Regions from separate parts of the Sinorhizobium numidicum genome, predicted to be linked through region 1. Evidence: riboswitches for the same ligand, from Rfam matches in the RefSeq annotation. Region 1 holds a riboswitch; the other holds the start of a gene.

Region 1 (4,061 bases):
GCGTGTCCAGCGGGCAACCGGACGAATATTCATATGTATCGCCCGGATTGAGCAGCGGTTGTTCGCCGATGACGCCCGGACCGCTCACTTCGTCAACCTGCCCGTTCTCATCGGTAATGTGCCAGTAGCGGGTCATTAGGCGAACCGCGACTTCTGAGTGGTTCGATATTACGATGCGGTAGCCCCAGACATAACGACTGTCATCGGGATCCGACTGTTCTTCCAGGTAGTACGGCTCTACCGTGACTTCTATGTCGCGAGTGAGTGCGCGATACATGTGCAATGCCCTGTTCCAAATCTGTTCGGGTATTCTACAGCAATAAGGTTTCGTCAAGAATAACGGCAAGATTACACGAATCGCATTCAAATTTCACGGAAGGCACAGGACGATGCTCGACGGCGCAGTGCGCAGGCGGCTGGAACCCATTCTGAACCGGCTCGGCATCGCACTCGCGAACCGCGGCGTAAGTGCCGATGCCGTAACGATTTCCGGCCTCTGCCTCGGCCTTGCGGCAGCCTTTCTCATTTCCTGGCAATACTATCTTGCGGGCGCCGTCCTGATCCTCGTCAGCCGCCTGTGCGACGGCCTCGATGGAGCGGTCGCGCGCGCGAGCCGCAAGACCGACTTCGGCGGTTTCCTCGACATCGTCCTTGACTTCGTCTTCTATGGCGCCATTCCGTTCGCCTTTATCATCGCTGATCCCGGCGCCAACGGCCTTGCCGGCGGACTGCTGCTCTTTTCGTTCTATGTCAACGGCTCGAGCTTCCTCGCCTATGCCATTATGGCCGAGAAGCGGGCAATGACGAGCGAGGTGCGCGGCGCGAAGTCGCTCTACTTCACGACGGGGCTTGCGGAGGCGACCGAAACCATTGCCTTCTTTCTAGCCTCCTGTCTCTTTCCCGGCTGGTTCCCGATGCTGGCGGTGATTTTCGCCTTCCTCTGCCTTTATACGGCTCTGTCGCGGGTCGTTCTCGCGGGCCAGACCTTTCGCGACCGGCACTGAAAAACCGCCCGCGCTCGCACGGGCGGTTCATTGTTTGCGATGCGGCCGATCAGCCTTTTACGGTCCTCAAGGCCCGCGCAAAATCCTCGACTAGATCTTCGCTGTCCTCGATGCCGGCCGAGAACCGTACAGTTCCGGCGGAAATGCCGAGCTCGGCGCGCGCTTCGTCGGAGAGATTCTTGTGGGTCGTCGTCGCCGGATGCGTGATGAGGCTTTTGGAGTCGCCGAGATTGTTGGAGATGCGAATGATCTCCAGCGCGTTCTGAAGGGCGAAGGCTGCCTCCTTGCCGCCCTTGAGCTCGAAGGCGACCAGCGTCGAGCCGCCGCTCATCTGCTTGGCGATGATATCCGCCTGCGGATGGTCCTTGCGGCCGGGATAGATGACACGGGCGACCTGCGGCTGCTCAGCGAGGAAGTCGGCGATGCGGCGGGCGTTCTCGGTCTGCTGCTTTACGCGGAGCGGCAGCGTCTCGATGCCCTTGAGCAGCGTCCAGGCGTTGAAGGGCGACATGGCCGGACCCGTGTGCCGGAAATAATCATGCAGGTTTTCGTCGATCCATTCCTTGTCGGAAAGCACGACGCCGCCGAGGCAGCGGCCTTGGCCGTCGATGTGCTTGGTGGCGGAATAGACGACGACGTGGGCGCCGAGTTCCAGCGGCTTCTGAAAAAGGGGAGTGGCGAAGACATTATCGACCACAAGCTTGGCGCCGACTTGGTCGGCGAGCTTGGCCACGCCGGCGATGTCGATCACCTCGAGCGTCGGGTTGGTCGGGCTTTCGAGGAAGAAGACCTTGGTATTGGGCTGAACGGCCTTTTCCCAATTTTCCAGATCGCGGCCGTCGACCAGCGTGCATTCGACGCCGTATTTGGGCGCTAGCGTTTCCACGACCCAGCGGCAGGAGCCGAAGAGGGCGCGGGCGGCAACGATGTGATCCCCTGCTTTCACCTGGCACAGAACGGCGGCCGAGACCGCCGCCATGCCGGAGGCCGTGGCGCGCGCATCTTCTGCCCCTTCGAGCATGCACATGCGCTTCTCGAACATGTCGTTCGTCGGGCTGCCGTAGCGCGCATAGATGAAGCCCTCGGTCTCGCCCTTGAAGCGCGCTTCCGCCGCTTCCGAGGTTTCGTAAACAAAACCCTGCGTCAGGAAGATCGCCTCGGAAGTCTCTCCGTATTGGGAGCGGGTCGTTCCGCCGTGGACGAGTTGGGTAGCCGGGCGCCAGTTCTTGCTCATGAGACGGTCACTTTCAAAAACAAAAAAACCGGCCGCGAAACGACCGGTTTGAGACCCCGGCCTTTTTAGCTACTTGTTTAACGTGGCTGCAAGCCGACCGGCCAAATCACCACGGGATAAAGCTCCAATACTGCCTGCGCGTGCTTGCGTCAATTCCCGGAGTTTGGTTTTGTCTGGCAACTGAAAATGAGGATCGGAATGGGTCGCAACACAGGGATTTTGGCCGACCGCGCAATTGCCGCACTGTTCGCCACGGGACGTTTGAAAAGCGAAGGGCCGCTGGATGACGATCAGATCCAGCCGGCGAGCCTCGACCTTCGTCTCGGCGCCAAGGCGTTTCGCGTCCGGGCGAGTTTCATGCCGGGCCCCGCGCATCTCGTCGCCGACAAGCTCGACCGGCTGAAACTGCACGTCATCGATCTTCGCGAAGGTGCCGTGCTCGAAACCGGCTGCGTCTACATCGTGCCGCTGATGGAGAGCCTCCAACTGCCGGAGGACATGTCCGCTTCGGCCAACCCGAAGAGCTCGACCGGTCGCCTCGACATCTTCACGCGCGTCATCACCGACAGGGCGCAGGAGTTCGACAAGATTCCGGCCGGCTACAGCGGCCCGCTCTATCTGGAGATCAGCCCGCGCACCTTCCCGATCGTCGTCCGCCGAGGCTCGCGGCTCTCTCAGATACGTTTCCGCGTCGGCCATGCGCTTCTTTCCGAGCAGGAGCTGCTGGCGCTCCACGAAAGCGATGTGCTCGTCGCCAGCGAACGGCCCAATGTCTCCGGCGGTGGCATCGCGCTTTCGATCGATCTCAAGGGAACCGGTCCGGATGGGCTGATCGGTTATCGCGGCAAGCATCACACATCGGTGGTCGATGTCGACAAGAAAGCGCAGCACGCGGTCTTCGACTTCTGGGAACCGCTCTATAGCCGCGGCCGGAACGATCTGATCCTCGATCCCGACGAATTCTATATTCTCGTTTCGCGGGAGGCGGTTCATGTTCCGCCGCTTTATGCTGCCGAGATGACCCCGTTTGATCCGCTGGTGGGGGAGTTCCGCGTCCACTATGCCGGGTTCTTCGATCCGGGCTTCGGCCACGCATCGGCCGGCGGCAGCGGCAGCCGCGCCGTGCTCGAGGTGCGAAGCCACGAAGTGCCGTTCATTCTCGAGCACGGCCAGATCGTCGGCCGTTTGGTTTACGAACACATGATGGAACGGCCGGACGGGCTCTACGGCCTCGACCTCGGCTCGAACTATCAGGCGCAGGGCCTCAAGCTTTCGAAGCATTTTCGCGCTGAGTGAGCATGAGCGCTTGACAGATCGCCGCCGTTGAGGAAATTTCCGCTTCTGTTGCGGGTGTAGTTCAGTGGTAGAACGCCAGCTTCCCAAGCTTGATGTCGTCGGTTCGATCCCGATCACCCGCTCCATTTTTCCGGCCCCACTCCACAGCAAGGAAGATGCGGACTCAACAACGGCACTGTAGCCAGTCAGCCCTCATGCCGATAATCTCCCAAAACGCCGAATCCGCGACGTTCCTGCCGCGGGCGCTTTGACCGGATCATGATGACGCGCGCCAGCAATATCCTTCTCAAGATTTGCGGAATACTCGCACTCTGCGCCTCGCTCGGCGGTGGATCTGCGAGTGCCGAGCCGAAAGATCTGCCTTTGCTTTTTGACGCCCGCGAGCGCATCCCCCAGCCTGATCTAACCGGTCTCGCGCGGCTTCGCTTTCTGACCACGGTCGATTTTCCCCCGTTCAACTTCATCGACCAGTCGGGAAAGCTTTCGGGTTTCCATGTCGACTTAGCCCGCGAGATATGCCGGGAGTT
Region 2 (4,061 bases), 730 kb from region 1:
GAGCGTGTACGTCTCGTCGGGGCTTTCTGCATGTTTCCTTAAATCGGACCTGATTTAAGGATAAAAAATACGTAGCAATTCGAAGACCTTTGTACATTTGAAAGAGCGCACGGCGCCGCGGCGATCATCATAACTCGACCCAAACCACAGGAACGTCATCATGCGACAGATGGAATTCCTCGACCGCTACAGTCATTTCGCCGTTGCTGTGCTTCGGATCGTGACGGCATTGATCTTCATGGAACATGGCACGCAAAAGCTGTTCGGCTTCCCAGCCCCGCCTGAGGGCGGGCTGCCGGCGCTCTTCTCCGTGTCGGGGATCGGCGGCATCATGGAATTTGTCGGCGGTCTCCTGATCCTGCTCGGACTGTTCACCCGTCCCGTGGCTTTCCTTCTGGCTGGCGAGATGGCGGTGGCCTATTGGATGGTCCATGCACCGCAAAGCTTCTTCCCGGCTTTGAACGGTGGAGACGCAGCCATTCTTTACTGCTTCGTGTTCCTGCTCCTCGTGTTCACGGGGCCGGGCGCCTGGAGCATCGATAACGCGCTTGGCGCAAAGCGCACCGCTCAGCAATGAGAGCCGCCGCATAGCACGTTGATCGATTCAGCGCGGGACGCTGCGAGAAACCGCGCACAGTCTTTCTCACCCGCGCTGAAGAAGCGCCCCTGTCGGCGTGCAATCGCGCTCGGTCAGCTCTTCATGAAGATGTAATCTGTTTCCTGCCGCAGTGTTTCGCCTGGGCGCAGCACGGCCGTTGGGAAGCCGACGTGGTTGATGGCGTCGGGCCAGATCTGGGTTTCGAGGCAGAAGCCGGCGAAGGGGGCGTAGTAACGGCCGTCGAGGCCCGGCACCGGCACGTCCAGTTTGCTGCCGGTGTAGAGCTGAATGCCGGGTTCTGTCGTCAGCACCTCCATCGACACCCCGGAATTGATGCTGCGCACCAGCGCCACGGATCGTTTCCGCGTCCGTTCCGGCGAGAGGCAGAAATTGTGATCATAGGCGATTTTCTCCCCTTCCACCTGCCGCCGCATTGACGTGATTTCGCGGAGATCGAAGGCGGTGCCGGCAACGGCGCGGATTTCGCCGGTCGGGATCAGCCGCTCGTCCGTCGGAAGGTAATGGTCGGCCGCAATCATGATATCGTGGCCGCGCGCGTCATCTCCGCCGTCGAGATTGAAATAGCTGTGCTGACAGACATTGGCGAGCGTCGGCGCGTCGGTCTGCGATTCGTAGATCACGCTCAGCACGTCGCCGGGCTTCAGCGTGTAGGTGCAGGTGATCGTGCAATTGCCGGGATAGCCGGCGCGTCCTTCGGGGTCAGTGATCCGAAGCGTGACGCTGTCGTCCGCCCGATCGATGATCGTCCAGTTGCGCTTGGCGATGTTATCGCTGCCGCCGTGGAGATGCGTCACGCCCTTTTCGTTCAGGTCGAGCTGATGGGCCTTGCCGTCGAGCGTGAAGCGTCCGCCGCCGATGCGGTTGGCGTTGCGGCCGGGTGTGGCGCCGAAGTAGGGGGAGTGGACGGGATAACTGTCGAAATCCTCGAAACCGAGCACGAGTGGCGGCGCGTGGCCTTCAAGTCTGAGGTCCTGGATCACCGAGCCCCAGGTGATCACCTTCGCCGTCAATCCGCTGCCCCTAAGCGTGATGCGATGGACCTGCTCACCGGAAGGCAGGCGCCCAAAGATTTCCGTGTCCGTGCTCATCTTGTCTCCCCTCTCGCGGGATCATGGAAACATGCGCAGCTTCGTCCGCATCCCGCAACTCAACTCCTGGAACCGGCGGCAACCTGCGTCATTTCCAGCGGTGCGGCAACCGGAAAGTCATACTTTTCTGCGGCGGCGCTAGCGCGTCCGAAAGGCCGCGCCGCAGGTGAATTCAACGGGACGATTTCTTCGTCGCTGCCCTCTGTTCGAGGAAAAAGGGATGAACATTGTTGCGTCTAACGGTCTCCGGTGCCGATCTTCTCCAGCTCGTAAGGCGTCGTCTGGTACATCTCGTTGATCCAGTTGCCGAAGAGGAGATGCGCGTGGCTGCGCCAGCGGTTCTGCGGCGGCAGGCTCGAGTCGTTATGAGGGAAGTAATCGTGCGGCAGCTTGATCGGCACGCCCGCATCCACATCCCGGAAATATTCGTCCGACAACGAAGTCGAATCGTACTCCACATGATTGAACATGTAGAGGCGATTTCCCTTTCTTTCGTGCACGAGACAGACGCCCATCTCCTTCGAGTCCATCAGGATTTCGAGATCCGGCACATGTTCGATATCGGCGCGGCGCACCTCGGTCCAGCGCGAGACCGGGACGGCAAAATCATCCGAAAAGCCGTTCAGATAGACCGACGAGGGTTTTAGGTTCTGGTGACGGTAGACGCCGAACGCCTTTTCCTTCAGCGGATATTTTGGAATGCCATGGAAATGGTAAATCGCCGCCATCGCACCCCAGCAGACGTTCAGCGTCGAATGGACGTTCCTCGCCGTCCAATCGAAGATGCGCTTCAGCTCGTCCCAATAGGTGACGTCCTCGTATTCGAGCGTCTCCACCGGCGCACCGGTGATGATGAAGCCGTCGAACTTGCGGGCTTTCACCTCTTCCCAGGTCTGGTAAAAGGCGAGGAGATGATCCTCGGGCGTGTTCTTAGCGCGGTGCCCGCCGATGCGCACCAGCGACAATTCGACCTGCAGCGGCGAGGCGCCGATCAGCCGGGCCATCTGGATCTCGGTCTTGACCTTGTTCGGCATGAGATTGAGAAGCCCGATCTGAAGCGGACGAATATCCTGGCGGATCGCCATGGTCTCGGTCATCACCCGCACGCCTTCATGCACGAGGGTCTCGAAGGCGGGCAGTGTATCGGGTATCTTGATGGGCATGGGGTCCACTCGATAATAAAAAAAACCGGCGGCGAGATGATCGCGACCGGTCCTCGGAAATCCGTTTTTCCTCGGCCCTTTAGCGATTTCTTTAACGTGGCTGCAAGCCGGCCGGCCAAATCACCACGGATCGTTTGATAGCGCGATCAATGCCGCGCGGTCAACGAAAAAGGATTCACGGCCTCGGGCGTGCGGCGCCATCAGAGGCCAGCCAGGTCATTAGCTGGCTATCGTTTACCAACCAGCCGATGTTTGTTCCCCGCGCGGCTCCTCATTCCGCTGCCGCGACCTTCTCCCCGGTTTCGATTCGACCTAAATCATCGTGATCTAGCCGCGAAACGCCGTGACCTCGATTTCGATCAGCATTTCCGGGCGGATCAGATCGCAGACGATCATCGTCGCGGCCGGGCGGATGTTTCCGAAGGCTTCGCCGAAGATCGGAAAGACCCGATCGGCGAAGCCGGCATCGGTGACATAATAGTGGTTGCGCACCACGTCTGAAAGCGAGAATCCCGCTTGCCTCAGGGCGCCTTCGATCGTCTTCAGGCAGTTGCGTGCCTGTTCCTCGACCGTTTCCGGCATAACCATGGTGGCGTAATCATAGCCGGTCGTACCGGAGACAAAGCACCAGTCGCCCTGAACGACGGCACGCGAATAGCCTGCCGTCTTCTCGAAAGGGGAGCCAGAAGAGATGAGCTTACGCGCCATCGGCGCTCAAGCCCAGGGGCGCGATGCGGCGTTTTGCTTCTCGAAGCTGTCGATGGCGCTTGCCTTCTCCAGCGTCAGACCGATGTCGTCGAGGCCGTTCAGCAGGCAATGGCGCTTGAAGGCGTCGATCTCGAACGTGATCGAACCGCCGTCCGGACCGGTGATTTCCTGCGCTTCGAGGTCGATCGACAGCACGGCGTTGGAACCGCGGTTGGCGTCGTCCATCAGCTTGTCGAGGTCAGCCTGGCTGACCACGATCGGCAGGATGCCGTTCTTGAAACAGTTGTTGTAGAAGATGTCGGCGAACGAAGTCGAAATGACGCAGCGGATGCCGAAATCGAGGAGCGCCCAAGGCGCATGTTCGCGCGAAGAGCCGCAGCCGAAATTGTCGCCGGCGACAAGAATCTTGGCGTTCTGATAGGCCGGCTTGTTGAGAACGAAATCCGGGTTCGGCGAGCCGTCCTCGTTGTAGCGGGCTTCGGC

The links. Region 1 has a riboswitch for S-adenosylmethionine ahead of PYH37_RS13645 (O-succinylhomoserine sulfhydrylase). Riboswitches for the same ligand answer to the same signal wherever they lie in the genome.
Region 2: it holds a riboswitch for S-adenosylmethionine, as region 1 does, so the genes downstream of both, metA (homoserine O-acetyltransferase MetA) here and PYH37_RS13645 (O-succinylhomoserine sulfhydrylase) in region 1, are expected to answer to the same signal.

What each region holds. Positions count from the first base shown of each region.
Region 1 is NZ_CP120368.1:531,355-535,415, forward strand. It holds gene apaG (Co2+/Mg2+ efflux protein ApaG) at 1-277, opposite strand, end outside; gene PYH37_RS13640 (CDP-alcohol phosphatidyltransferase family protein) at 390-1,004, shown strand; gene PYH37_RS13645 (O-succinylhomoserine sulfhydrylase) at 1,054-2,238, opposite strand; SAM riboswitch at 2,283-2,361, opposite strand; gene PYH37_RS13650 (2'-deoxycytidine 5'-triphosphate deaminase) at 2,437-3,534, shown strand; tRNA gene PYH37_RS13655 (tRNA-Gly) at 3,585-3,659, shown strand; gene PYH37_RS13660 (transporter substrate-binding domain-containing protein) at 3,796-4,061, shown strand, end outside.
Region 2 is NZ_CP120368.1:3,565,351-3,569,411, reverse strand. It holds gene PYH37_RS28335 (DoxX family protein) at 161-577, shown strand; gene PYH37_RS28330 (aldose epimerase family protein) at 691-1,707, opposite strand; gene metA (homoserine O-acetyltransferase MetA) at 1,944-2,870, opposite strand; SAM riboswitch at 2,930-3,007, opposite strand; gene PYH37_RS28320 (RidA family protein) at 3,198-3,578, opposite strand; gene leuD (3-isopropylmalate dehydratase small subunit) at 3,585-4,061, opposite strand, start outside.